One region of the Streptomyces vilmorinianum genome, then DNA from elsewhere that is predicted to be linked to it. Evidence: riboswitches for the same ligand, from Rfam matches in the RefSeq annotation. Region 1 holds a riboswitch; the other holds the start of a gene.
What was found. Region 1 has a riboswitch for S-adenosylmethionine ahead of FDM97_RS08985 (aminotransferase class V-fold PLP-dependent enzyme). Riboswitches for the same ligand answer to the same signal wherever they lie in the genome.

Region 1 (14,097 bases):
CTCCTCCCACGGGACCGCGCCCGTGAACCGTACGGAATCGGCCACGCCCGTCGCCGCAGCGAGGCGCCTCAGCTCCTTCTCGTACGGGCCGCCCCCGACGATCAGCAGCACCGCGTCCGGCACCCGCCGCAGGATCCGCGGCATGGCCCGGATCAGCGTGTCCTGGCCCTTGCGCGGGACGAGCCGCGAGACGCACACGACCACGGGGCGGTCGCTGAGCCCGAGCCGTTCCCGTACCGCCTCGCCGCCCGAGCCCGGGTGGAAGGTCTTCTCGTCGACGCCCGGCGGGAGCTGCACCATCCGCGCGGCGGCGGCCGGCGTCAGGGCTGTCGCGATCCGCGAGCGCGTGTACTCGCCGAGGTACGTGATCGTGTCCGTGCCCTCGCCGATCCGGCGCAGGAGCCGGCGCGCGCCCGGCAGCTGGGCCCAGCCCGCCTCATGGCCGTGCGTGGTCGCGACGATCCGCCGGGCGCCCGCCCTGCGCAGCGCGGGGGCCATCAGTCCGAGCGGCGCCGCCGCCCCGAACCAGACGGATTCGCAGTCGTGCTCACGCAGCAGCGCGGTCGCCCGCGCGGTGACCCGAGGAGTGGGCAACAGCATGGTGGTGCTGTCCCGCACGACCGTGAAAGGCTGCTCCGCGTCGAACGCGGCGGTCGCCTCGATCCCCTCGCGGCTGCGCTTCCACGTGGAGGCGTAGACCACGATCCGCTCGGGATCCAGACGCAGCGCCATGTTGTGCAGGAACGCCTGGATTCCGCCGGGGCGAGGCGGGAAGTCGTTGGTTACGATCAGGGTCTTGTGCATCGTCGCCGAATGTACGTGACCGCACCCCCCGCCCGGCAACACCACCCTCCGCAGGCGCGGACCGACCGACTGACCGACAGGAAGGGACGAGGCAGGAATGACGGGCGTACTGGGTACGGCTGCCGAGCGCGCGAGAAGGAACCCCCACATACTCTGGGGGCTCACCCGGATCGTCCTGCTCCTGTGTGTCTTCAAGGTCGTCACCGTCCCCGGACCGGACGTCACCAGTGACATCGAGCAGATCTACCAGGGCTGGTTCGAGGTTCTGAAGACCGGCACGTACCCGCTGGACGACGTGACCTGGCAGTACCCACCCCTCGCCGCCCTGGCGATCCTCGCCCCCGCCCTGCTGCCGTTCCTCGGCTACTCCGCCGCCTTCTTCGTCCTCGCCCTCCTGTGCGACGCGCTCGTCTTCGGGCTGCTCATGTACACGGGGCGACGCAAGGGCCGGAGCGCGCACGGCGCCTGGATCTGGATCGCGGGCGTGCCACTGCTCGGCCCGACCGCGTACGCCCGCTACGACCTGATGGTCACCGCGGTCGCCGTGGCCGCGCTCCTCGCCGGTCTGCGGCGCCCGCGCGTGCTCGGTGCCCTCGCCGGTTTCGGCGCGATGCTCAAGGTGTGGCCCGCGCTGCTGCTCGTCGGCACGCCGCGCGGCCGCGCCACCTTCCGCTCGTGGTCGACGGCGGCGGGCGCGGCGGCCGGACTGCTGCTCCTGTGTGTGCTCGCGGCGCCGGGGGCGCTGGCCTTCCTGACCTTCCAGCGCGAACGGGGGCTGGAGCTCGAGTCCCTGGGCGCGATGCTCTTCCATGTGGCCCGGCACCTCGGCTGGGACGGCGAGGCGCGGATGAACTACGGCTCGATCGAGTTCCTCGGCCCGTACGTCTCCACCGTCTCCACCGTGACCATGGCCCTGACGATGGCCTCCTTCGGCTGGCTGCTGGTGTGGCGGATCAGGGCCCGTGTCTTCGCGACGACGACGCCGGCGGACGCGGCGTTCGTGGCGGTGCTGCTGTTCACCACGACGAGCCGGGTGATCAGCCCCCAGTACATGATCTGGCTGGTCGGCCTGGCCGCCGTGTGCCTGGCCTACCGGGCGAGCCGGATGCACCGGCCCGCGCATCTGGTGGTGTGGGCGACGGCGGTGACGCAGTTCGAGTTCCCTGTGTGGTTCTCGCACGTGACGGACAGCGACCCGCTGGGCATCGCGCTGCTGCTCGTACGCAACGGTCTGCTGGTCGCCGCCTCGCTCTCCGCCTGCCGCGTCCTGTGGCACCAGACGGTGACCGAGCCGCGCCTGACTCCGGTGAAGATCCCCGTTCAGGCCGAGCGGGCGAGGACCCTGCCCGTCGCCTGAGCGGTGGGCGTACGGCGGTGCAGCAGGGCCAGGGCCGCGCACTGGCCCGCCATCGCCAGCCCCATGGCCAGGCAGATTCCGGGCAGTCCGAGGCCCGACAGGGCGTACGCGAGCGGGAGTTGGGCGAGGACACCCACGACGGTGATCCTGGCGAGCCGTGGGCTGCCGCCACTGCCTTCGAGGACTCCGGCGACGGCGATGAACCCGGCCATGAGCACCAGATACGGCCCGAGGCAGCGCAGGAAGAGGGCTCCGGCGGCCGCCACGTCCGGCTCCGCCCCGAAGCCGCGCATGACGAGGCCGGCGGTGAGGAGCAGCAGGCCGGCGGCGGCCGTGCCGAGGACACCGCCGAGGAGCAGGGCCTGCCGGGCGACGGCCCGGCGTTCGTCGCGGCCCGCGCCGAGCAGGTGGGCGGTGTGGATGGCGGTGGCCTGGCGTACGGCGTAGAACGCCATGGTGGCGACGTACATGGTCTTGGTGGCGATGCCGTACGCGGCGACCTGGGTCACCCCGAGCCGGGCCACGACGGCGACGAGGGCGAGGGCCCCGGCCATCCGTACGACGAAGTCGGCGGACATGGGCAGTCCGGTCCGCAGCGTACGGCGCAGGGCGGCGGCGGTCCCTTCCGAGGGCGGGGCGGTGCGCGCGGCCCGGAGGAGCGGGTTGCGGCGCAGGGCGATCAGTCCGGCGCCGAGGGCGACGGTGCGGCCGATGACGGTGGCGAGGGCGGCGCCGCGCACTCCGTAGGCGTGGATGAGCAGCGGGTCGAGGACCAGGATCAGTCCGTTGGCGAGGAAGGCGAGGCTCATGGGGGTGCGGGTGTCGCCCGCGCCTTTGAGGACGCCGTCGAGGACGGTGGTGGCGAAGAAGACGGCCGTGCCGGGGAGCGAGATCGCGAAGTAGGCGGTGGCGAGGGCGAGGGCGGGGGTGTCGGCGCCGCCGAGGACGAGGCGGGCGAGGGGTTCGCGCAGCAGGTAGCCGCCGAGGGCGACGGGCGGGACGAGCAGGGCGCCGAGCAGCAGTCCGCCGCGGACGGCGGCGCGGACGGCGCCGGGGTCCTCGGCGCCGCGGGCGCGGGCGACGAGGACGGTGGTGCCGGAGGCGGCCATGAGGACGACGCCGAGAGCCACGTTCTCCACGTTGGTGGCGACGGCGACGGCCGCGACGGCGTCGCCGCCGAGTCGGGCGACCCAGACCATGCCGATGATGCCGGCGGCGACCGAGGCCAGGAGTTCGCCGTAGACCGGGTACGCGAGCCGGATCAGTGTGCGTCGGTGTGTCATGGCCGCCCCCTCGTTTCGAGATACCTCGATTCGAGGCACCTCGAAAAGAGGTAGCATGGCGGGCGGGTCCGGGACAAGCGCGAAGGAGGGGCGGGTGCTGGAGCTGACGATCCTCGGCTTTCTGTACGAGAAGCCGCTGCACGGGTACGAGTTGAAGGACCGCATCCAGGGGCTGAGCGGCCATGTCCGCCCGGTCAGCGACGGGGCCCTCTACCCGGCGATCACCCGCATGGTGAAGGCGGGCCTGCTGGAACGCCGCACGGAGCCGGGCACGAGCGCGGCCCCGCGCCGGACGCTCTCGCTGACCGCCGAGGGCCGGGAGGAACTGTTCGCCCGGCTGCGCGACCCCAAGGACGCGGACATCACCGACGGCCAGCGCTTCTTCACGCTGCTGGCCTTCCTCGGCCACCTCCCCTCCCCGACGGACCAGGCGGCCGTCCTGCGCCGCCGCCAGGCCTTCCTGAACACCCCCGCGAGCTTCTTCTACGAGAACGGCACCCCGGTCCGCGCGGAGCAGGAACCGGACCTCTTCCGCCAGGGCATGCTCCGCATCGCCCGCGCGACGGGCACGGCGGAGAAGGAGTGGCTCACGGAGACCCTGACGCACTTGGAGCGCACCGACGCCCCTGCCCAGGCCCAAGAACCCTGAGGCCCCCGGCGTCGGTCGGCGGGCTACGCACGCCGGCGGCCGAGCCACAGCCCCCTCCCACCCGGGAGCCGGGCACGGGCCCGCGGGCCGGAGACCCGTCGTTGCTTCAGCCGCTGCCGCAGGAGTTCCCGCAAGGCGCCGACAGCACAACCCCACCCGAGAGCTTGAAGCCCCCTCCTCGCCCGGCAGGCGGCGGCGCGTCCCGGCCGGGAGCCGGGGACGGACCGCGGCGGTAGGCCGACCGCAGGCGCCGCTCCGGTCGGCGGCCGGTCCCGGCGGGCGGCCGCGTGGGTGTCCGCGCCGCGTGGCCGGGAGAGCCCGTCCCTACCCCAGCCGTTGCCGCAGGAAGTCCCGCCAAGCGGTCGTGAAGGCCTCGGGGGTCGTGGCGAGGACCTCGGTCAGGGCCTTTTCGACCGCGCCCTCGCGTTGCGGGTGGGCGCCCACTGTGCGGTAGAAGGCGGTCAGCTTCGCCTCGCCCCACCGTTCCGCGATCAGCGCGCAGGCCAGCCAGCCGCCCTCGTACGCCCGCGCCAGGGCCTCCGCGTCGCCGCCGAAGGCGAAGGCCTGGTCGTCCGGGAGGCCGGCCGGGAGGTCGCCCGCGCGGACCGCGCGGTGCAGTTCCGGGGCCGCCTGGGCGGCCGTGCGGCCCGAGCCGCGGTAGGCCACCCAGTCGGCGAAGCCCTCGGACAGCCACACCGGCGTGGACGCGGAGGTGTCGGCGCGGGTGGCCACGTGCGTCGTCTCGTGGGTGAGGACGACCTGCTGGCCGAAGTCGCCGAGGACCCCGTACGCGTCCGGGTTGACGATCACCCGGTCCGCGGGCGCGTCCGGGCCGCCGCCGATCTCGCCGGTCGTGACGGCCGCGATCCCCCGGTACGAGGCCGCCGGCGCCCCCAGCAGCCCGCCCATGGCGTCCAGGGAGGCCGGGACGAGCACCACCACGCGGCCCGCCCACTTCTCCGGCCAGGCCGCCGAGACCGCGGGCACCGCCCGGTCGGCCGCCGCCGCGATCGCCTTCAGGCGCTCCTCCGGCTGCCCGACCCCGAGGACGAGGCTCCGCCCTCCCCGTACCGCCTCCACCTCGCCCTGCTGCCACAGCTGCTGACCGGCGCCCTCGCCGGGCCGGTCGCCGGTCACGTACCACCGCCCGTCCCGCTCGGTCAGGTCCAGCACGCGCTCGGTGGTGACGGGCCCGGAGTCGTAGCCGCTGATCCGATAGCTCAGCTCGGCGCGAACGGTCACCCGGTCCTCGCCCGCGCGGTCCCCGCCCTGCCGCTCGACGGCCTTGAGCCGGTAGCCCCACGACTCCAGCGGCACCTCGGCCAGGTGCTCGAACTCCTTGAGCGCCGTCGGCGCGAGCGAGGGGTCGAGCGCGACGGAGAAGGCCGCCTCGTCGCGGGCGAGGACGGCCCGCGCGTGCCGGTCCAGGAGCGCCCTGATCTCCCGAGGCGCGGGGTCGGCCGGCTCCGGGGCCGCGCATCCGGCGAGGGCCAGCAGGGCGGCGAGCAGACACACGGCCGCTCGCCGCGCCGCTCCACTCCCCTGACCTGCCACGCCCCCGATCGTACGGGGGAGCGTCAGACCCGCGTCACCGTCACGTGCGACATCATCCCGACGGGGTCGTAGCGCACCCGCGCCCCGGGATAGGGGGCGTGGATCACCTGTCCGTTGCCCGCGTAGATCCCGACGTGGCTGGCGTCGCTGCGGTACGTCACCAGGTCACCGGGCTGCGCCTGCGAGAGCGGCACGTGCCGTCCCGCGCTCCGCTGGGCCTGCGAGGTCCGCGGCAGGCTGATCCCGGCCTGCCGGTACGACCAGACCATCAGGCCCGAACAGTCGAAGGCGGACGGGCCGGTCGCGCCCCACACATACGGCCGGCCGATGGCGCTGCGGGCCGCGATCACCGCGGCGGCGGCCCGCGAGGAGACCGGGCCGAGGTCGGCGAGCGGCGGCGGCTCCTCGTCGAGTGCGGCCCGGCCCGACCGCGAGGCCCGGTCGAAGTCGGCGCGCTCCTCCTCGGTCAGGGACGCCAGCAGCCGCCGGGCCTCGGCGAGCTTCCGCTCGACCGTGCGCTTGTGCAGGGCGACCTGGGTCCGGCTGCGCTCCAGCTCGGCGAGGAGCCGTCCGGCCTCGGTCCGCTCCTGGTTCAGCCGCTGCTGCTCGCGCTGGAGTCGGCTCAGCGCCACCCCCTGCCGGGCGGCGACCCGGTCGAGCACGGAGGCCCGGTCGAGGTACGAGTCGGGGTCGGCGGAGAGCAGCAGCGCGAGGGCGGGGTCGATGCCTCCGGAGCGGTACTGGGCTCCGGCGACCGAACCGAGCGCGCCCCGCATGCGGTTGATGCGCTCCTGGCCGCGCGCCACGCTGCCCTGCGCCTGGGAGACGGTCCTGCGCAGCGTGTCCGCCTTCTCGTCGGCCTTGTTGTAGCCCTCGGTGGCCTGTTCGGCCTCCTCGAAGAGCCGGTCGACGGTGGCGCGCGTCGCCTCCGGGGTGCCGCTCGGGTCGGCACTCGCCGGGACGGCGCCGAAGGCCGTGGCGGCAGTTGCCGCGGCGGCGGTCAGGACGGTGACCCTCGCGGGTCGTCGGTGGGACGCCACGTATCGCGCTCCGTTCGGCTGTTACCCAGACTGGCGCGGCAGACAGTAGCCGGTGATCACTCCGCGTCCAACGAAGGCCGCGGGCACACAAAGTGACGCCCCGCCGGAGACCACAGGTCACCAGCGGGGCGTCACGTCAGCGAAGGATGCGACAAACCACCCGATTGGGCGTCAGGCCGGAAGCGTCAGATGCGCACGCCGAACTGGAAGGTGCCCATGTAGCTCATCGACTCGTAGCGGACCACGGCGCCGGGCTTGGGGGCGTGCAGGATCGTGTTGTTGCCCGCGTACAGACCCACGTGCGAAAGGCTGTTGAAGAAGACCAGGTCGCCCGGCTTGAGCTGGCTGCGGCCGATCTTCACGCCGTCGTTCTGCTGGGTGTACGTGGTGCGGCTGATGGAGACGCCGGCCTGGCGGTAGGCCCACTGCGTCAGACCGGAGCAGTCGTACGAGTTGGGGCCCTCGGCGCCGGAGACGTACGGCTTGCCGAGCTGGGTGGCGGCGGCGTTGAGCGCGGCGGCGCCACGCTGCGAGGCCGGGACCTCGTTGCCGAGGTCGACGCGCTCACCCGCGGCGCGGCTGGCGCGCTGCTCCTCCTCCTGGATCCGCGCGCGCTCGGCGGCGGTGAGGGTGTTGAGCAGCTTCTGGGCCTCGGCGAGCTTGCCCTGGAAGGCCTTCTTCTTCTCGCCGAGCGTCTTGCGGACGTCCTCGAGGTCGGCGAGCTTCGTCGTCGCCTCGGCGCGCTGCTGGGCGAGAGTGCGCTGCTTGGCCTGGATCGACTGGAGCACGTCGGCCTGCTTGGCGCCGAGCTGGTCGATCGCGGACGCCTTGTCGAGGTAGGTGTCCGGGTCGGAGGAGAGGAAGAGCTGGATGGCCGGGTCGATGCCACCGGAGCGGTACTGCGCGCTGGCGACCGAACCGATGTTGTTCCGGAGGGTGTTGAGCTCCTCCTGGCCGCGGGCCACCTTGTCCTGAAGGGCGCCGATCTCCTTCTGCAGCTTGCCGCGGCGCTCCTCGGCCAGGTTGTACTGCTCCGTGGCCTCCTCGGCCTCGTGGTGCAGCTTGTCGACCTTCGACTTCACGTCGTCGATCTTCGGCTTCGGGGCGGCCTGGGCACCGCTCTGGGCGGTGAGGGCGACCGCGGCGGCGGCGGTCGCGGTGAGCACGGTCACGCGGGCGCGGCTCGGCTGCTTGGGACGACGGTGGGACGCCACGAAGGCGAGCTCCTTCTTCCTCGAGCCGCCCAACCAGGCTGCGGCAGGCGGTTCCTCCGCTGCCACTCCGGATGAGTGATCAACCGCGCGAAGGTTCGAGGCCCGACCCTAGTGACCATCTTGTGATCAGTTCAAATCCTCATGGGCAAAATCTCGCCCACGGGCCACATTATTTCCGCACACCACACGGGTAGTAATGGCCACTTGACCCTGCGCCCTCCAGAATTCGGGCATTAACCCCAGGAGTTACGAGACGTCACGAGGCGCGCGAAAGCCGCTTCAGCAACAAGGCGGACGCGACCGGCCGCGCACCGGCCTTGGCCACGCCGTCGGCGACCTCGCGGTCGGTGGAGACCACCACGACCGGACGCCCCGGGGGCTCGGCGCGCACCAGCTGACGGATCAACTCGTCGGCGGTGACGCCCGGCTTGGAGAACAGCACCCGCACCCCGCGCGGGGGCGCGAGGAGCACCGGGGCCGCCAGCTCCGCCCCGTCGAAGACACACGTGACCTCGGCGCCCGAGCGGGCCGCGAGCGCGGAGAGCCCGCCGAGCAGCCGCAGCCGCTGCTTCTCCAGCGGCATGGTCGGGTAGCCGGTCTTGGTGACGTTGTAGCCGTCCACGACCAGATGCGCCTGCGGGAGCGCGAGGAGCTGGTCCAGGAGCGCCGGGTCGGTCTCGGAGAGCGCGCGGGCCGCGATGTCCTTCGGCGACATCCGGCCCGGCTCCACCGCGTCGACGGTGTCGGCCGGGTGGACGGAGACGGGCGGCAGGGCCAGCTCGCGGCGCAGCCCCTGCGCGGCGTCGAGCACCGTGTCGAGCAGCAGCCGCAGCCGCATGTCCTCCACCGAGCGACCCTCACGGGCGGCCCGGCGGCTGGCCTCGAGCGCGGCCTCGACCTCGCCGAGCCGGGCCTTGAGGCGTCGGGTCTCGGCGTCGGCGGCGGAGATCTGCGCGGCCGTCTCCGCCCTGACCGTGTCGATCTCGGCCTGGGCGCGGCGCAGGGCCGCCTCGCCGCGCTTCACATCGCTCTGGGCGCTGCGCAGCTTGCGGTGAAGCGATTCGGCTTCCTTGCGGGCCGCCTCCAGATCGGTGCGCAGCTGCTCGCTCTCCGCGCGGCCGCGCTCCTTGGCGGTGGCGACCTCCTCGCGCAGCCGCTCCAGCTCACGCCGGCCGGCCTCGTCGGCCCGCTCGGCGTCCACCCGCTGGGCCTCCTCGCCCGCGGCCGCGACCAGCTTGATCCAGCCGGGCGGACGCAGCACATAGGCGGCCGCGGCGACGTCGACGGGGTCGGCGGCGGCGGGCGGGGCGCCGGACTCGACGGTCCCGGCCAGCTCGGGCTGGGCCTCCTTGAACCGCTCGCCGATCCGCTGCCGGAACAGCGGATCGCTCTCCAGGGCGGCGGCCATGGCGTTGCCCGCGAACTTGGCCCGCCGGCTCGCGGTGAACCGTGCGTACTGCCGCAGGGGTGCCGGAAGCTCCGCGACGGTCAGCCCGCCGAAGGCGTCCGAGACCAGCGCGACGACCTTGCGCCGTACGCCTTCCGGCAACGGGCGGTCGAGCGCCTCGGCAGCGTCACCTGCCGCGCCGGCCGGCTCACCGTGCGCGGGCTGCTCCACGATCCGTCACCCCACTGTCATTCGCGCCGATCCGTCAGGATTCGGCGCCCGGCCTGTCCACGAGCTCGATCTGGTCCACCGCGTTGCACCAACGGCAGCGGACCGACTCGATGGTCTCACTGACCACCTGACGCTCCTCGACCTTCGGCTCTCCCGCGAGGTCCAGATGGACGTACTCGACGACCTTGGAGGAGCGGGTCACATCGAACCGGGTCAGATTGCCGCAGAGCGTGCAGCGCCAGCGGGTCTCGGCGGTCGGCAGGGGAACCGTCGTCATCGTGCCGTCCTCTTTCATGTGCGTGAAGCGGGTGCGGGTGCCGCGGTGCGCCGTCGAACTGCGGAGGTACTGCCCGTCACCCTACGGCCTCGCGGGTACCCCATGTCGCGGCGAGGCACTCTGTCCAGTTCGGCCCCGTTACGCCATGATCTGTCCATGATCGACTGGCGGGAAGCTGCCCACGGCGCCTGGCGCGGCGCCCGGAACGGGCCGACGGTGACGTACGGCCTGATCGGCGTCTGCTGCTTCACGTTCCTGATCAGCCCGGTGTCCGGTCTCGTCCCGGTCCAGGGGACGGCCGACGCGGTCCTCGCGGCGCAGAGCGCGTACTTCCAGCGCTGGGGAGTCGTGCCCGCCGAGCTGATGAGCAGCGAGCCGCGTGCCCTGCTCACCCCGCTGACCGCCCTGTTCGTCCACGGCAGCTGGCTGCATCTGCTAGGGAACATGCTGTTCCTCTACGTCTTCGGGGCGATGGCCGAGGAGCGGATGGGGGCCGTCGAGTTCGCCCTCTTCTACCTCGGCTGCGGCTACCTGGCGCTGCTCGGCTACGCGGCGGCCCACGCGAGCAGCGAGCAGACGCTGGTGGGGGCGTCGGGGGCGATCTCGGGGGTCCTCGGCGCGTTCCTCTTCCTCTTCCCCCGGTCCCGGGTGACCAGCCTGTTCCCGTTCCTCTTCTTCCTGCCGCTGCGCTTCCCCGCCTGGATCGTGCTGGTCTTCTGGTTCGTGCTGCAGTGGCTCGCGGCGCGCTCGGCCGGGCCGGGGCCGGGGGTCGCGTATCTGGCGCATGTGGTGGGCTTCGCCGTCGGCTTCCTCTACGCCTGGGGTAGGTACAGACGTGGGGCTACAGTGAAGGCCCAAGCCGCGGCGACCGAGGGAGAAAGCCAGCCGTGATCACCGCGATCGTGCTCATCAAGACCAGTGTGGACCGCATCCCGGAGATCGCGGAGTCGATCGCCGCGCTCGACAGCGTCAGCGAGGTCTTCTCGGTGACCGGCACGTACGACCTGATCGCCATGGTCCGGGTGCCCCGGCACGACGATCTGGCGGACGTGATCCCCGGCCGGATCAGCAAGATCCCCGGCGTCGAGGCGACGGACACGCACGTCGCGTTCCGTACGTACTCCCAGCACGACCTGGAAGCGGCCTTCGCGATCGGCCTGGAGTCGTAGGACTGCTCGCGGGAACGCGCGGGAAGGGGGCTCCCGGTCGGGAGCCCCCTTCACCCGTACGAGTGGGTGCTCAGCCGCGGTCCGGGACGCAGCGGCCGTCCTCGGTGCGGTAGTTCCAGCGCGCGCCGTCCCGGACGAGCTCCTTCACGGCCCGTACGAAACGCTCCACGTGCTCGTCCGGCGTACCGGCGCCGAAGCTCACGCGGATGGCGTTGAGCGACTTCTCCCCCGGCGCGGCCTCCGGAGCGCCGCACTCGCCCACCACCTGCGGGTCGCTGCCGAGCAGCGTGCGGACCAGCGGGTGGGCGCAGAAGAGGCCGTCGCGCACCCCGATGCCGTACTCGGCGGAGAGCGCGGCGGCGAAGTGGGAGCTGTTCCAGCCCTCCACGACGAACGAGAGGACGCCGACGCGCGGGGACTCGTCGCCGAAGAGCGAGAGGATCCTGACCTCGGGCACCTCGGCGAGGCCCTCGCGGACCGTGGCGATCAGGTGCTGCTCGCGGGCGACGAGGCCCTCGAATCCGGCCTCGGTGAGCGCCTTGCAGGCGGAGGCGATGGAGTAGACGCCGATGACGTTCGGCGAACCGGCCTCGTGGCGGGCGGCGGTGGTGTGCCACTCGACGTCCACACCGCCGTCGGCCCGGCGGGCGACCGTACGGGAGGCGCCGCCGCCCGCGAGGTACGGCTCGGCGGCCTGCAGCCAGTCGGCGCGGCCCGCGAGGACGCCCGAGCCGAACGGGGCGTACAGCTTGTGCCCGGAGAAGGCGACCCAGTCCACGTCCAACTCCCGTACGGAGACGGGGTGGTGGGGCGCGAGCTGGGCGGCGTCGAGCACGATACGGGCGCCGTGGGCGTGCGCGGCGGCGGCGAGCTCCTTCACCGGCCACAGCTCACCGGTGACGTTGGACGCGCCGGTCACGCAGACGAGGGCGGGGCCGTAGGGGTCGCGGTCGGCGAGCGCGCGCTCCAGGGTCTCGACGGCCTGGGCGGGGGTGCGCGGCGCGTTGAGGTAGGTGACGCGGGCGTCCTTCCAGGGCAGCAGCGAGGCGTGGTGCTCGGTCTCGAAGACGAAGACCTCGCAACCGGCCGGAATGATCCGGGAGAGCAGGTTGAGCGAGTCGGTGGTGGAGCGGGTGAAGACGACCTGGTCGCCGGGGCGGCAGTCGAGGAACTCGGCGACGGTGACGCGGCTGTTCTCGAAGAGGTCGGTGGAGAGCTGGGAGAGGTACCCGGCGCCGCGGTGGACGCTGCCGTAGTACGGGGCGTAGGCGGCGACGTCGTCCCAGACGCGCTGCAGGGCCGGCGCGCTGGCGGCGTAGTCGAGCGCGGCGTAGGTGACCTCGCCGCCGGTCACGAGCGGGACGGTGACATCCCGGCCGAGGACCGGGAGCGGGGCGGCGCAGCAGGGGTCGCCGGACTCGGCGGCGCAGTCGGTCGCGGTGGCGGTGGCGACGGCGGTGACGGTGACGGTGGCGGTGGCGGTGTTCGGGTACGCGGACATGGCGGTATCTCCCGGCAGGACAAGGCGAAAGGGCGGTGACGGACCCGCAGGGCAGCGCGAAGTGGGGTGCCGCGTACGGGTGTTGCCTCGACACACGACCGTGGTGGTCGCGCGGAGGGTGTGTCGGAGAAGGGGCTTCTCAGCCCTATCGCATTCGCTTGCTCACGAGACTGCTCCCTTGAGGACCAAGGACCCCAGGGGCAACAAGGGGTCCGCGCTTGCCGGGGACCTTGCTGTCCACGGCCTGGTCTTCACCCGGGGCACCCCGCCACGGACGGAGGGTTGCCGGACAGCTAGCCGGGGCTTCACAGCTGTCACTCATGACCTGCCCAGACGCTATGACAGGTGATCGCGACGGCGCAACCCGTGTCCGGGATCCGGGACGCGAAAAGGGGCCCGGCGGCGGCCGAACCCCTTCTCCACGCGTTCCTCACGCGCCGGAGGCGCGCTACGCGTTGCTGGCGGCGATCCAGCGCTCCAGGGCCTGGCGTGCCGCGCCCGAGTCGATCGACTCCGCCGCCTTCGCGATCCCCTCGCGCAGCTGCTCCACCAGGGTGCCCCCGGTCGGCTCAAGGGCGGCCAGCGCCGCCGCCGAGTTGAGCAGCACCGCGTCCCGTACCGGACCCGTCTCGCCCGCGAGCAGCCGGCGGGCCACATCGGCGTTGTACGAGGCGTCGGCACCGCGCAGGGCCTCCACCGGTACGAGGTCGATGCCGACGTCCCGCGGGTCGAAGGCCTCCTCGCGCACCGCCCCGTCCCGTACCACCCACACGCGCGAGGTGGCCGTGGTCGTCAGCTCGTCCAGGCCGTCGTCGCCGCGGAAGACGAGCGCGGAGGAGCCGCGCTCGGCGAGCACCCCGGCCATGATGGGAGCCATCCGGGCGTCGGCGACGCCGGTCGCCTGGGCCTTGACCTTGGCCGGGTTGGTGAGCGGACCGAGGAAGTTGAAGGTGGTCCGGATGCCGAGCTCCTTGCGGGCGGCGGCCACATGGCGCAGCGCCGGGTGGAACTTCACCGCGAAGCAGAAGGTGATCCCGGCCTCCTCGGCGACCTCGGCGACCCGCCGCGGGGTCAGCTCCAGATTGACGCCGAGCTTCTCCAGGACGTCGGAGGCGCCGCTGGCACTGGAGGCGGCCCGGTTGCCGTGCTTGACGACCTTGGCACCGGTGCCGGCGACCACGATCGCGGACATGGTGGAGATGTTGACGGTCTTGGCGCCGTCGCCGCCGGTGCCGACGATGTCCACGGACGGGCCGGGGACCTCGATCAGGTTGGCGTGCTCGTACATCGTGCGGACGAGCCCCGTGATCTCCTCGACCGTCTCGCCCTTGGCGCGCAGCGCGACCGCGAAGCCGGCGATCTGGGCGTCGGTGGCCTCGCCGCGCAGGATCCGGTCCATCGCCCAGGCGGTGTCCTCGGCGCTCTGGTCGCGGCCGGTCAGCAGTCCTTCCAGGACGGTGGGCCAGGAGCGGCCCGCCGTGGTAGGTCCTCCAGCGGGGGTCACAGCGCTCATGGCAGCTCCTGGTTCGGTCGCGTATCAGGTTGCCTCCACCCTATCGACCCGGGGGCACGGCAAAGAGCCCCGTCCATCGAATGGACGGGGCTCCCGCTGTGGCGACCTTCTAGGGGTC
Region 2 (14,097 bases), 5.3 Mb from region 1:
TCGGGCACTTCGCGGCCAAGCCCGAGTGGGGCGAGCCCGAGGGCGTCCTCATGGTCGTCGAGATCACGTCCCACGACTCCGACACCCACCGCCGCGACCGCATCGAGAAGCGCGACGGATACGCCGCCGCCGAGATCCCCGTCTATCTCCTCGTCGACCGCGAGGCTGGCTCCCTCATCGTCTTCAGCGAGCCCCGGCACGGTGTCTACCAGCACCGCGCCGCGTACCCCTTCGGCGCCACCGCGCCCCTCCCCGGCCCCGTCGACATCACCCTCGACACCGAGAAGCTCAAGGACTACGCCCGCTGACCCGAACGAAAGGGCTTGGCCTCTCTCCGTACCGTACGGAGAGAGGCCAAGCCCCAGATCGACAGCGGAGCCTCCCGGCTCAGTACAGGCCCTTGAAGCCGTTCCAGCCGCCCGTGCCGATCAGCACCCGCGCGCCGTACAGGCCCGTTCCCGTGCCGCTGTACCGCCACAGTTTGCCGGCCGTGTCCCGTGCCACCAGGTCGGCGCGACCGTCACCCGACAGGTCGCCCACACCGACCAGGGAGGAGTACACGCCCCAGCCGCCGCCGACCTTGACCCGCGCCGACACGCCGCCGGTCGCCGTGCCGTAGTAGCGCCACAACACACCCGACGCGTCCACGCCCAGCAGATCACCGCGGCCGTCGCCGTTCAGGTCGCCCGCGCCGACGATCTTCGTGTACAGCTTCCAGTTCGTACCGAACCGGACCCGGGCCTTCACCCGGTGGTCGGCCGTACCGGCGTAGAAGTACATGTCACCGGTCGACGCCTGACGCACGACCAGGTCCACGAACCCGTCGCCATTCACATCGCCCGGCGAGGTCAGCACGTCGTACTGCCCCCAGCCCGCGCCGATCAGCGTGTACGGCGACGACGCCGACACCAGCTTTCCGCACCCCGGGCGGTACGCCCGCAGCTGGTCGCCGACCTTCACCAGCACGTCCGCGCAGCGGTCGCCGTCGACGTCACCGAACGGCACCAGCACCGAGGACGTCGGGAACGCCGCCCCCGTCCCCGCGATCCGCGCCGACACAGCGCCCGCGCCCGTACCCCGGTACATCGACACCAGACCCGCCGTGTCCATCACCAGCAGGTCACCGAAGCCGTCGTCCCCGGCCAGGCCCGCGGTGGTGGAGTAGGCGAGAATCCGTCACCGAGGTGTGCCTGGGTGGAGCGGGGGATCTGGAAGTCGACCGAGGCCTTCTTGTCCCGGTCGTACACCGTCGCGGAGGTTCCGTCCGGGCAGAGCGAGTAGATCCATTGCCGACGACGTCGAAGCTGTAGGACCGGCAGTCAGTCCCGAGGTCGATCGTCTCGATGGTCGCGCCCGTGCGCAGGTCGATCGCGGAGACGGTGTCGTCCGTCGTGGACGCGACCCAGAGCCGGTTGCCCCACAGCGACTCGGAGCACCTGGCCCGCCTCGATGTCCGCGACGACCGAGCGGCCCCATGAGTTCTCGGTGGCGAGGAAGTGCACGTACCGGCCCGAGGCGCTGAAGAAGCGCACGGGCTTGAGCTCGCGGGTGGACTCCAGCGTGACGGTGCGAGTGGTCGCGCCGGGCTCGGCCGAGGTCACCTGCGCCGTGACCACGCAGCCGTAACAGGGCCCGAATCGGTCGGACCAGCCGTCGGTCGTGCCCAGGGTGGTGGGAGACCCGGCCCTGATCCCCCTTACCCTTCCCCCATGGGCTACGCGAAGACCTCCTGCGTCTGCCTGCCGTGCCGGGCCTCGTACAAGCAGCCCTACGGCGACCGGCAGAGCAGCAGCGAGCGACGCTGCCCGCGCTGCGCGCGGACACTGATCCATGTCGGCTCCGCCTTCGCCGCTCCCCGCCGCCGGGACACAGCGGCGTGGCGCACGCTCTCGGTGCTGCTGAACGCGGGTGTGCGGTTCCACAAGAGCTGCTGCGGCGGCCCCGGGTACCGGCCCCGGACGCTCGGCGAGGTCCGTGAGCGGATGACGTACGCCCGAAGGACGGGCGAGCCCTTCGCCCGCGCGCTGGTCCGCCGCGAGCTGCCCTGAACGCCCGGAAGCCCAAGGACTACGGCTGACCCCCGCCTCCCCGCACCCGCCCGTACATCACCATGTCCCGCCGCTCACCGCCCACCTCCTGCCAGGAGCGCAGCAGGCCCTCCCGGGCGAAGCCCGCGCGTTCCGCCGTGCGGGACGAGGCGTCGTTCCAGGGTTCGACGAGCAACTGGAGGCGGGGGACGCCCAGTTCGGTCAGGGCCCAGTCGCTCACCGCCGTCAGTGCCGCGGCCGCCGCGCCCTCGCCGCGGTAGGAGGGGGCGATCCAGTAGCCGAGGGTCGCGCGGCCCTCCGGGAGGTCGCGCAGCCAGAGGCCGATCATGCCGACCGGGTGGGTGTCGCGGCGGCGGACGATGACGAAGGGGTAGCCGGCGCCGGTCTCCGCGCGGCTCCACTGGCGGCGGAGGTAGGCCTCGCCCTCCGTCGGCGAGTAGACCGGCGGGACGGTCGTGATCAGCGGGATGTACGGGTCCGTCGACGCCTCCTCCACCAGCGGGAGGTCGGCGCGCTCCCACGGGCGCAGCTCGAACGCCCCGGCGGCCAGGCGCGGGACGTCCAGGCTCACATCGTCTCCAGGTACGCCGCGAGGCGGTCGTACTCTTCCTTCACGCCCGCCTCCATCCCCGTCGCCAGCGCCTGGTCCCGGATCTCGGAGGACGGCCAGATCGATGTGCTCGTCAGGGCCGTGCCGCGGTCCGGGGTGTCGTCGAAGGTGAGCGTCACGTGGACCGGCGGGCCCGGCATCAGTTCGAAGACCTCCGTGTAGACGAGGCGCTCGTTCGGGACGATCTCCTCGTACGTGCCGGAGAAGACGATCTCCCGGCCGTCCGGCGCCCTCTGGCCCCAGCGCCAGGCGCCCCCGACCCGGAGGTCGATCTCGCAGACCACCGTGGGCAGCGCGGCCACTCCGTACCACTGGCGGACGTGCTCGGGCTTCGTCCACGCCTCCCAGACGCGGGCGGGCGGGGCGTCGAAGGTCCGGGTGATGACCAGCTCGCGGTCGGCCGGTGTCGTCAGCAACGTGATCATGGATCCGCTCCCGTCGTGAGGGATGCCACTCCACCAGCATCACCCCGAACGCCCGAGGGCGGCACCCCCAGCAGGGAGTGCCGCCCTCGGTCGCGTCAGCGAGGAGCTTCCGATCCAGAAGGATCAGAAGTCCATGTCACCGCCCGGCATGCCGCCGCCGGCCGGCGCGGCGGCCTTCTCCGGCTTGTCGGCGATGACGGCCTCGGTGGTCAGGAACAGCGCGGCGATGGAGGCCGCGTTCTGCAGGGCGGAACGCGTCACCTTCGCCGGGTCGATGATGCCCTCGGCGATGAGGTCCACGTACTCGTTGGTCGCGGCGTTGAGGCCGTGGCCGACGGGCAGGTTGCGGACCTTCTCCGCCACGACGCCGCCCTCGAGGCCGGCGTTGACGGCGATCTGCTTCAGCGGGGCCTCGAGCGCCAGCTTGACGATGTTGGCACCGGTGGCCTCGTCGCCCGTCAGGTCCAGCTCGAGCTTCTCGAAGACCGAGGAGGCCTGCAGCAGGGCCACGCCACCACCGGCGACGATGCCCTCCTCGACGGCCGCCTTCGCGTTGCGAACGGCGTCCTCGATGCGGTGCTTGCGCTCCTTGAGCTCGACCTCGGTCGCGGCGCCGGCCTTGATGACCGCAACACCGCCGGCGAGCTTCGCCAGGCGCTCCTGCAGCTTCTCGCGGTCGTAGTCGCTGTCCGAGTTCTCGATCTCGGCGCGGATCTGGTTGACGCGACCGGCAACCTGGTCGCTCTCACCGGCACCGTCGACGATCGTGGTCTCGTCCTTGGTGATGACGACCTTGCGGGCGCGGCCCAGCAGGTCCAGGCCGGCGTTCTCGAGCTTGAGGCCGACCTCCTCGGAGATGACCGTGCCGCCCGTGAGGATGGCGATGTCGTTCAGCATGGCCTTGCGGCGGTCGCCGAAGCCCGGGGCCTTGACGGCGACGGACTTGAAGGTGCCGCGGATCTTGTTGACGACCAGGGTCGACAGGGCCTCGCCCTCGACGTCCTCGGCGATGATCAGCAGCGGCTTGCCCGACTGCATGACCTTCTCCAGGAGCGGGAGCAGGTCCTTCACGGAGGAGATCTTGGAGTTGACGATCAGGATGTACGGGTCATCCAGGGCCGCCTCCATGCGCTCCATGTCGGTCGCGAAGTACGCCGAGATGTAGCCCTTGTCGAAGCGCATACCCTCGGTGAGCTCCAGCTCCAGACCGAAGGTCTGGGACTCCTCGACGGTGATGACGCCTTCCTTGCCGACCTTGTCCATGGCCTCGGCGATGAGCTCGCCGATCTGGGTGTCGGCGGCGGAGATGGAGGCCGTGGAAGCGATCTGCTCCTTGGTCTCGACATCCTTCGCCTGCTCGAGCAGGGCGCCCGAGACGGCCTCGACGGCCTTCTCGATGCCGCGCTTCAGAGCCATCGGGTTGGCGCCGGCGGCCACGTTGCGCAGGCCCTCGCGGACGAGCGCCTGGGCGAGAACGGTCGCGGTGGTCGTACCGTCACCGGCGACGTCGTCCGTCTTCTTGGCGACTTCCTTGACCAGCTCGGCGCCGATCTTCTCGTACGGGTCCTCGAGCTCGATCTCCTTGGCGATGGACACACCATCGTTGGTGATCGTGGGGGCGCCCCACTTCTTCTCGAGGACGACGTTCCGGCCCTTGGGGCCAAGGGTGACCTTGACGGCGTCGGCGAGCTGGTTCATCCCGCGCTCGAGACCGCGCCGTGCCTCCTCGTCGAACGCGATGATCTTGGCCATGTGAAGTGGTCCTCCCGGACATGGGGTGGATAACGCTCCAGGACCGCGCCGACGCCCGCGACGGACGGCCTGCCTGCCCGGCGGTTCCTTGCCCCACCTGGCCAGCGGGCCTCGTCTGCCCGATCCTCGTAAGCACTCTCACCTTCAGAGTGCTAACGCAATGATTAGCACTCGACCCATGCGAGTGCAAGCGACTCTCATGGATCGGGAAGACCGGGCGCGCACGCACGAGGGGTCCGCATCCTGGTCAGGATGCGGACCCCTCGGCGTGAGTGCGTACGTGGTGGCCGATCGCGCCGTGCTCAGACGGCGAGCTTGACCATGTCCGCCTGCGGACCCTTCTGGCCCTGCGAGATCTCGAACTCGACCCGCTGACCCTCTTCAAGGGTGCGGTACCCGTCCATCTGGATCGCGCTGTAGTGGACGAAAACATCCGCACCACCGTCGACCGCGATGAAGCCGTAGCCCTTCTCCGCGTTGAACCACTTGACGGTGCCCTGAGCCATGCCTAACTCCCCTATTACTGGCCCTTGCGCGGGACCGCACTTCGCGGACCCGGGTCAGACCCTGCGCCGGAACGCGTCGACCGCGGCTGAATGTATCTGCCCAACTGCCCTCTGCAACAGGTCAATCGGACGAGAATTCTGGGCGCGGCGTAAAGGAGAATTGCGGAGAATTCACTGAATCCCGGGGCAAGTCGGGCCCGGCAAAGTACGCAGAAGGTGCACAACGCTCGGACACTTTGGCTGCTTCTTGTCGCCTGCGGACGCATTCTCATATGCGCCTGGCATGAGCAGCGGAGGGGAGCTGAGGGGACTTCCCCAACTCTACCCCGCTCAACCATGCAGAATTGCCCCCTCCGCTTCTCGTGCGGAGGGGGCAATTCAGATGACCGCGGGTAACTCGGCGCTCGGCGTTTCACGCCTCGCGGTTCAGCAACCGCCGGCGACCGCGGGGATGATCGAGACGCCCGCACCGTCCGGCGTCGCCGTCTCCAGGCCCTGCTCGAAACGGACGTCGTCGTCGTTCACGTACACGTTCACGAAGCGGCGCAGCTTGCCCTGGTCGTCCAGGACGCGGGCCGCGATGCCCGTGTGGTTCTTCTCCAGGTCGGCGATGACCTCGGCGAGGGTCGCGCCCTCCGCCTTGACCTCGGACTCGCCGCCCGTGTACGTGCGAAGGATGGTGGGGATGCGGACGTTGACGCTCATCGTGGTGCTGCCTTCCGTAACGGGGGTGGTCAGTGGGCGAGGCCGGCGTCGCGGAACGCGTCCAGGCTCGGGCGGATGGTGGCGGTCGCCTGCGAGGTATCGGCCACCGCGTCGAGGGTCTTGAGGCCGTCGCCCGTGTTCAGCACGACCGTGGTGAGGTTCGGGTCGATCAGGCCGGCCTCGACCAGCTTCTTCGTCACACCGACCGTCACACCGCCCGCCGTCTCGGCGAAGATGCCCTCGGTACGGGCCAGGATCTTGATCGCCTCGACGACCTGCTCGTCGTCCACGTCCTCCACCGCGCCGCCCGTCCGGCGCGCGATGTCCAGGACGTACGGGCCGTCGGCCGGGTTGCCGATGGCGAGCGACTTGGCGATGGTGTTCGGCTTCTGGGGCCGTACGACGTCGTGGCCGGCCTTGAAGGCCGCCGACACCGGGGAGCAGCCCTCGGCCTGGGCGCCGAAGATCTTGTACGGCTTGTCCTCGACGAGGCCCAGCTTGATGAGCTCCTGCAGACCCTTGTCGATCTTCGTGAGCTGCGAGCCGGAGGCGATCGGGATGACCAGCTGGTCCGGGATGACCCAGCCGAGCTGCTCGCAGATCTCGTACGCGAGCGTCTTGGAGCCCTCGCCGTAGTACGGGCGCAGGTTGACGTTCACGAAGCCCCAGCCCTCGCCCAGCGGGTCGCCGATGAGCTCGGAGCAGAAGCGGTTGACGTCGTCGTAGTTGCCCTCGATGCCGACGAGCTCGCCGCCGTAGACGGCGGCCATGACGACCTTGCCCTGCTCCAGGTCGTGCGGGATGAACACGCAGGAGCGGAAGCCTGCGCGGGCGGCGGCGGCGCCGACGGCGCCGGCCAGGTTGCCGGTGGAGGAGCAGGACAGGGTGGTGAAGCCGAAGGCGCGGGCGGCCTCGAGGGCCTGGGCGACGACGCGGTCCTTGAAGGAGTGCGTCGGGTTGCCGGAGTCGTCCTTGACGTAGAGCTTGCCCGGCTCGACGCCCAGCTCGCGGGCGAGGTTGTCGGCCTGGACGAGCTTGGTCCAGCCCGGGTTCAGGTTCGGCTTCTCGGCGACGTCGGCGGGGACGGGCAGCAGCGGGGCGTAGCGCCAGATGTTGGCGGGGCCGGCCTCGATCCGCTTGCGCAGCGCCTCGGGGTCACCGAGGGGAAGGTCGTACGCGACTTCGAGCGGACCGAAACAGAGCTCACAGGCGAAAATGGGACCGAGAGCGAAGACTTCACCACATTCCCGGCAGGAAAGTCCGGACGCGGGACCGAGGTCGACCGACGTGGTGGTGGCTTCAGGGGTGGAAACAGTCTGTACAGCCATGGAGGCGAGGCCCTTTCTCCTCATCTTTCCCATGACGAACGTCGCCATGAGACGGATTTGGCACCTTCCCTAGCCGGGAGCCTCGCTGGCGCGCGTTGTGTCGCGGACGAGACCGACTGGAGGGTTGCCGGGGCTTCAACGGGCCGTTTCCCTCTGCCCCTCTGGATGAGCGGTATTCGATTGTGAGACGCGGGCGGCACCCCGACATGCATCGGGCATCCGCGTTGTTCAAGACTGTAACCGAAGGCCCGGACGGTTGAGATGGTCGTCCGAACCGCGAGATGGAGATCACGTGCTGGATGAAGTGGAGCGCTGGCTGGGGCGGCGGTCCTGGTCCGTGGCGGACCGTTCGCTCGACCGGATCCTGGCGGCCAAACACGGCGCCACGGTCAGTGTCGTGCTGCCCGCGCTCAACGAGGAGGCGACGGTCGGCGACATCGTCTCCGTGATCCGCCGCGAGCTGATGTCGGACGCGGTCCCGCTCGTCGACGAGCTGGTGGTGATCGACTCCGGGTCCACCGACCGTACGGCCGAGGTCGCGGCGGCGGCCGGGGCGCGGGTGGTGGCGCGGGACGCGATCCTGCCCCGCATACCGGCCGTCCCGGGCAAGGGCGAGGTGCTGTGGCGGTCACTGATGGTGACCGAGGGTGACATCGTCTGTTTCGTGGACGCGGACCTGCGGGACTTCTCCGCGGACTTCGTCTCCGGGATCGTCGGCCCGCTCCTCACCGACCCGGACGTCGACTTCGTGAAGGCGATGTACGACCGGCCGCTGGGCGACACTCCAGGTCAGGGCGGCCGGGTGACGGAGCTGGTGGCGCGGCCGCTGCTGAATCTGCACTGGCCGCAGCTGGCCGGCTTCGTGCAGCCGCTGGGCGGCGAGTACGCGGCGCGGCGCTCGCTGCTCGAACGGCTGCCCTTCCCCGTCGGTTACGGAGTGGAGCTGGGCCTGCTCGTCGACGCGCTGCACACGGTGGGCCTCGACGCGCTCGGGCAGGTGGACGTGGGCGTCCGCAAGCACCGCCATCAGGACGGGCGGGCGCTCGGCCGGATGGCGGCGGCCATCTACCGGACCGCGCAGCTGCGGCTGTCCCGCGGGCATCTGGTGCGTCCGAAGCTGACGCAGTTCGAGCGGGAGGACGACGGGTTCACCCCGCGGACGTACGACGTGGACACGGAGGAGCGGCCGCCGATGATCGACATCGCGGAGTACGCGCACCGCCGCGTGGCGTAGCGCCGCACGATGATGCTTTTTGCCTAAATTTCCGTTTCATGCGGTTCCACGCTCACCTGGCCACGCTGCCGGCGGCGCTCGTCCTCGCCGCCGGCTCGCTCTCCCTCGCCGCGTCCGCCCCGGCCGCCCATGCGGCCACGATCGCCTACTCGGTCACGATCGAGGACCCGGTCGAGGACCCGGTGCGCGGGGACCCGGTCGAGGACCCGGTGCGCGGGGACCCGGTCGAGGACCCGGTGCGCGGGGACCCGGCGCCCACGCCCACGCCGACCCCGACGGACCCCGCGCCGACGGCCCGCCCGCCACGGTCCGCCCCGCACGGCCCCGGCGGCTCGATGGCCGCGACCGGCGCCCACGGCGAGCGGCTGTGGCTGCTCGGCGGTCTCGCGCTGACCCTGGCGGCGGCGGGCGTCGTGGCGAAGGCCGCGCAGCGCGGCCGGCGCGAACCATGATGTCGCCGGCGTCGCACGGCGGCGACAACCCGCCACGCCTTGTATACGTACGTTTGAGCGTTTCCGGGACGGGCTAGGTTCGCCACATGGCATCTGTGCTCGTGGCTTCCAACCGGGGCCCCCTCTCGTACGCCCTCGCCGCCGACGGCACGCTCAGTGCCCGGCGCGGCGGGGGCGGCCTCGTCTCCGGCCTCTCGTCCGCGCTCGCCGAGCAGCCGGAGGCGCTGTGGGTGTGCGCGGCGCTGTCGGACGGGGACCGGGAGGCGGTGCGCCGGGGAGTCTCCGAGCCGGGCGTCCGGATGCTGGCCGTGGACCCGGCGGTCTACGACGACGCGTACAACGGCATCGCGAACTCGGTGCTGTGGTTCCTCCACCACCACCTGTGGGACGTGCCGCGCGAGCCGGTCTTCGACGCGGAGTTCCGGCGCCTGTGGGACTCGTACCGGGCCTACAACCTCGCCTTCGCCGAGGAGCTGGCGGCCCGGGCGGCCGAGGGCGCGGCGGTCCTGGTGCAGGACTACCACCTGGCGCTGGTGCCGGGTCAGCTGCGCGAGCTGCGCCCGGACCTGCGGATCGCGCACTTCACGCACACGCCGTGGGCGTCGTCGGAGTACATGCGCATGCTTCCGGACGACGTCCGCGAGGAGCTGGTGTGGGGGATGCTCGGCGCGGACGAGCTCGGTTTCCACACCTGGGGATGGGCCTCGTCGTTCATGAGCGGCGCGCGCATCGACAGCGCGAGCGGCACGGCGGACGGGCTCTGGCCGAGCGGCGACCCGTGGCGCGGGGTGGAGCACCGCAGGTGGGGCGGTCCCAAGCGACGTACGCGGGTGCGCGTCCATCCGCTCGGCGTGGACGGCGACGACCTGCGGGCGCTGGCCCACACGCCGGAGGTGGACGACCGGCTTGCGGCGCTGCGGGCCGAGGTCGGCGACCGGAAGACGATCGTGCGGGTGGACCGTACGGAGCTGTCGAAGAACGTGGTGCGGGGACTGCTCGCGTACCGGGAGCTGCTCCGGGAGCGGCCGGAGTGGCGGGGCGAGGTCGTCCACCTGGCCTCGGCGTACCCGTCCCGGCAGGACCTGGCGGTGTACCGCGACTACACGGCGGCGGTGGCGACGCTCGCGGACGACATCGAGGCGGAGTTCGGCACGGCGCAGTGGCGGCCGGTGCTGCTGTCGGTGAGGGACGACTTCACGCGCTCGCTCGCGGCGTACCGGATGGCGGACGTGGCCCTGATCAACCCGATCCGCGACGGCATGAACCTCGTCGCGAAGGAGATCCCGGTGGTGTCGGAGGCGGGGTGTGCGCTGGTCCTCTCGACGGGCGCGGGCGCCTACGCCGAGCTGCGCGAGGACGCCCTGACGGTCAACCCGTACGACGTGTCCGAGACCGCCGAGGCCCTGCACCGGGCCCTGACGATGCCGGCGAGCGAGCGCGCCGAGCGCACGAAGCGCCTCGCGGCCGCGGCGACCGCGCTGCCGCCGCAGCGGTGGTTCCTGGACCAGCTGGCGGCGCTGCGCGACTGACCGCGCGACCGACCTCGGGACTGACCTCGCGACTGACCGCGCGACCGACCTCGGGGCCGGGCCCGCGCCCGCGCCGCGTTGCCTCCCGGTAAAACCCGGCCCGGGGCGGCGAATTTACGCGATCGACCCCTCCTCTCCACGACTCCTTTCGTGTCAGACTCTGCGGCGATCGTTCCCCCAGGCGATCCGTACACGCTCATACGGAACCACGCGTATCGCGCACACCATGCGAACCATGCGAAGGGATCGCGCACGTGAAGAAGATTGTCGTGGGCATGACCCTAGGGTCGGCGCTCACCGCCCTCCTCGCCGCCGGGCTACAGCCCGCCGCCGCGCAGGAGGCCCGGGACACCGCACCGGGGGCCGCCTCCCCCCGGAGCGACAACCGTCCCGGACCGCTCACGAAGCAGCGCACCGAGCTGCGCAAGCAGGCGATCGACAAGATCGCCAAGGGGCAGGCCAAGGCGAACGCCCGTGGCGTCGTCGAGATCGCGCCCGGCAAGTTCGTGGAGACCACGACCGAGACGACCGTCCGCCAGGAGAAGATCTTCACCATCCTCTCCGAGTTCGGCGAGCAGAGCGCCGGACGGTACGGCTCCACCCCCGGCCCCCTGCACAACCAGATAGCCCAGCCGGACCGGAGCGTGGACAACTCCAACGCCTGGACGGCCGACTTCGACAAGGCGTACTACGAGAACCTCTTCAACGGCTCCGGCGAGTCGATGAAGACGTACTACGAGAACCTCTCGAACGGCCGCTACTCGGTCACCAACACCGTCGAGGACTGGGTCAAGGTCCCCTACAACGCCTCCTTCTACGGCGACAACGCCGTCGAGGACAACGGCGGCTCGTGGGCCTTCATCCAGGACACCGGTGACGCCTGGTGGAACGCGCAGATCGCGGCCGGCAAGACGCCCGCCGAGATCGACGCCTACCTCGCCCAGTTCGACGTCTGGGACCGCAACGACTGGGACCACGACGGCAACTTCGACGAGGCCGACGGCTACATCGACCACTTCCAGGCCGTCCACGCCGGCATGGGCGAGGACGCGGGCGGCGGCGCGCAGGGCGAGGACGCCATCTGGTCGCACCGCTGGTACGTCAACGGCGACGACTACGGCCTGACCGGCCCGGACGTCTCCGGCGCCCAGAACAAGGCGGGCGGCGCCCGCATCGGCCAGTCGAAGTACTGGCTCGGCGACTACACCACCGAGGGCGAGAACGGCGGACTCGGCGTCTTCTGCCACGAGTTCGGCCACGACCTCGGCCTGCCGGACTACTACGACACCAACGGCGGCGAGAACTCCACCGCCTTCTGGACCCTGATGAGCTCCGGCTCCTGGCTCGGCCACGGCGCCGCGGCCAACGCCGGCATCGGCACCCACCCGGGTCTGATGGGCGCCGAGGAGAAGATGTTCCTCGGCTGGCTGGACTACTCCGACGCCGCGCTCGGCAGCTCCGGCACCTACACCCTCAACCCGGCGCAGCTCCAGGTCCCGGGCAAGGACCAGGCCGTCCGGATCGCGCTGCCGGACAAGACGGCCAGCACCACCTACGCCACCCCCGTCTCGGGCTCGCACGCCTGGTGGACCGGCTCGGCCGACGGCCTGAACGAGTCGATCACCCGCTCCCTCCCGGCCACCTCGCGCGTCACCGTCCAGGCGAGCGCCTGGTACGAGATCGAGGCCGACTACGACTACCTCTTCGCCGAGTACTCCCTCGACGGAGGCAAGAACTGGTCCCGCGCGGGCGCGGCCGTCGACGGCTCCTCCGCCGGCAGGTGGACGAGCCTGCGCTACTCGTACAACGCGGGCGGCGCCGAGTCCCTCTTCCGCTTCCGCTACCAGACCGACGGCGGCGTCCACTTCGCCGGCGCGTTCCTGGACGACATCCGCTTCACGTCCGGCGGCACGACGCTGCTTGCCGACGACGTCGAGCAGGGCGTGGGCGGCTGGACCGCCGACGGCCGGTGGAAGATCTCGACCGGTACGGAGACGGCCACCTACCCGCGCTACTACCTGGTCGAGAACCGCGAGTACGTCGGCAGCGACGCCCTGCTCGCCGAGGGCCCGTACCAGTTCAGCAAGGGCATCACCGCCCCGGACTGGGTGGAGTACTTCCGCTACCAGAACGGCATGCTGGTCTGGTACGTGGACCGCTCCTTCGACGACAACAACGTCAGCAGCCACCCCGGCGGCGGCCAGGCCATGGCGGTCGACGCCCGTCCGACGCCGTTCCGGTACGCCGACGGCACCGCGCCGAGCAACCGCCGTCAGCCCTTCGACGCGACCTTCGGCCTGGAGGCCACGGACGCGACCTGCCTCCACAAGGAGGCCCTGTCGGGCAAGGGCAAGGCCCAGACGGTCGTGACCATGGCGGCCTGCGCGCCGTCGGTCCCGGGCATCGCGGTCTTCGACGACACGAACCCGAACGCGTACTACGACACGACGGCCCCGCAGGCCAGCGTGAAGGTCGCGGGCCACGGCGTGAAGGTCACGGTGACCGGCGACGCCGGTGACGACCTGACGATCAGCGTCGTCAACCCGGCGTCGTAAGGCACCGGCACAGCCACCCTGTGAAGGCGGTGCGGGCGGTCCCTCAGCGGGCCTCCCGTACCGCCTTCGCCAGTTCCGTCAGGAACTCCACCACGCCGAGCGGGCCCGCCACCGACAGGTCGGCCCGTTCCGCGAGCTCCTGGACCTCCGTCGAGCCGCTGCAGACCAGCAGGCCCGGGGTCCCGTTCGAGCGGAGCTTCTCCACGGCCGCGAAGGCCGGCAGGTCGCCCAGGTCGTCGCCCGCGTACAGGACGGATCCGGCGCCCACCTCCCGTACGTACTCCGCCAGCGCCACGCCCTTGTCCATGCCCGGCGGGCGCAGCTCCAGGACCATGCGGCCGGGTTCGAGGACCAGGCCGTGGCGGGTGGCGAGGTCGGCGAGCGGGGCCTTGAGCGCCTCGAACGCGCCCTGGGGGTCGGCGGCGCGGCGGGTGTGGACGGCGACCGCGCGGCCCTTCTCCTCGATCCAGGTGCCCGGCCAGGCGCCGACACTGTCCAGGAAGCCGGGGAGTTCGGCGCGGACGGAGGCCACGCCCGGGTGGACGGCGGCGGCCTGGACGGTGCCGGTGCGCGCGTCCCAGCGCTCCGCGCCGTAGTGGCCGAGGACCACGAGGTGCTCCAGGCCCGGGACTCCGGCGAAGCCGCCGTAGCGGACCGCGACCCCGGCCGGGCGGCCGGTCACCACCGCGACCGAGGCGACCTCGGGGGCGAGCGCGGAGAGCGCGGGGACGGCGCCGGGGTGGGCGCGGGCCTGTTCGGGGTCCGGGACGATCTCGGCGAGCGTCCCGTCGAAGTCGAGCGCGACGACGGCCTTGTCCGGCCGCGCGAGAAGCGCGGCCAGGCCGTCACGGCCTGCGGATGTGGTCGGGTGCGGAAGGCTGCTGACCATACGACGACCCTACCGACGCGGCCTCAGCGGCGCTGCTCCTTCTCCGCACGGACCCGCCGCAGCC

Region 2: another riboswitch for S-adenosylmethionine. It lies ahead of thrC (threonine synthase); the one in region 1 lies ahead of FDM97_RS08985 (aminotransferase class V-fold PLP-dependent enzyme).

What each region holds. Positions count from the first base shown of each region.
Region 1 covers NZ_CP040244.1:1,921,973-1,936,069, reverse strand. Annotated here, with positions in the region: gene FDM97_RS09040 (glycosyltransferase family 4 protein) at 1-804, opposite strand, end outside; gene FDM97_RS09035 (glycosyltransferase 87 family protein) at 902-2,161, shown strand; gene FDM97_RS09030 (MATE family efflux transporter) at 2,125-3,444, opposite strand; gene FDM97_RS09025 (PadR family transcriptional regulator) at 3,539-4,093, shown strand; gene FDM97_RS09020 (hypothetical protein) at 4,418-5,647, opposite strand; gene FDM97_RS09015 (C40 family peptidase) at 5,671-6,687, opposite strand; gene FDM97_RS09010 (C40 family peptidase) at 6,873-7,901, opposite strand; gene FDM97_RS09005 (NYN domain-containing protein) at 8,158-9,519, opposite strand; gene FDM97_RS09000 (hypothetical protein) at 9,554-9,796, opposite strand; gene FDM97_RS08995 (rhomboid family intramembrane serine protease) at 9,953-10,687, shown strand; gene FDM97_RS08990 (Lrp/AsnC family transcriptional regulator) at 10,684-10,965, shown strand; gene FDM97_RS08985 (aminotransferase class V-fold PLP-dependent enzyme) at 11,036-12,466, opposite strand; SAM riboswitch class IV at 12,676-12,792, opposite strand; gene trpD (anthranilate phosphoribosyltransferase) at 12,915-13,979, opposite strand.
Region 2 covers NZ_CP040244.1:7,219,868-7,233,964, forward strand. Annotated here, with positions in the region: gene FDM97_RS33585 (Uma2 family endonuclease) at 1-308, shown strand, start outside; gene FDM97_RS33590 (FG-GAP repeat domain-containing protein) at 388-1,110, opposite strand; gene FDM97_RS36095 (hypothetical protein) at 1,450-1,626, shown strand; gene FDM97_RS33595 (deoxyxylulose-5-phosphate synthase) at 1,710-2,048, shown strand; gene FDM97_RS36735 (GNAT family N-acetyltransferase) at 2,068-2,619, opposite strand; gene FDM97_RS36740 (SRPBCC family protein) at 2,616-3,083, opposite strand; gene groL (chaperonin GroEL) at 3,207-4,835, opposite strand; gene FDM97_RS33610 (cold-shock protein) at 5,138-5,341, opposite strand; gene FDM97_RS33615 (MoaD/ThiS family protein) at 5,768-6,046, opposite strand; gene thrC (threonine synthase) at 6,076-7,374, opposite strand; SAM riboswitch class I at 7,392-7,546, opposite strand; gene FDM97_RS33625 (glucosyl-3-phosphoglycerate synthase) at 7,667-8,608, shown strand; gene FDM97_RS36100 (hypothetical protein) at 8,647-9,060, shown strand; gene FDM97_RS33635 (alpha,alpha-trehalose-phosphate synthase (UDP-forming)) at 9,147-10,589, shown strand; gene FDM97_RS33640 (immune inhibitor A domain-containing protein) at 10,844-13,144, shown strand; gene otsB (trehalose-phosphatase) at 13,188-14,033, opposite strand; gene FDM97_RS33650 (DUF3263 domain-containing protein) at 14,057-14,097, opposite strand, start outside.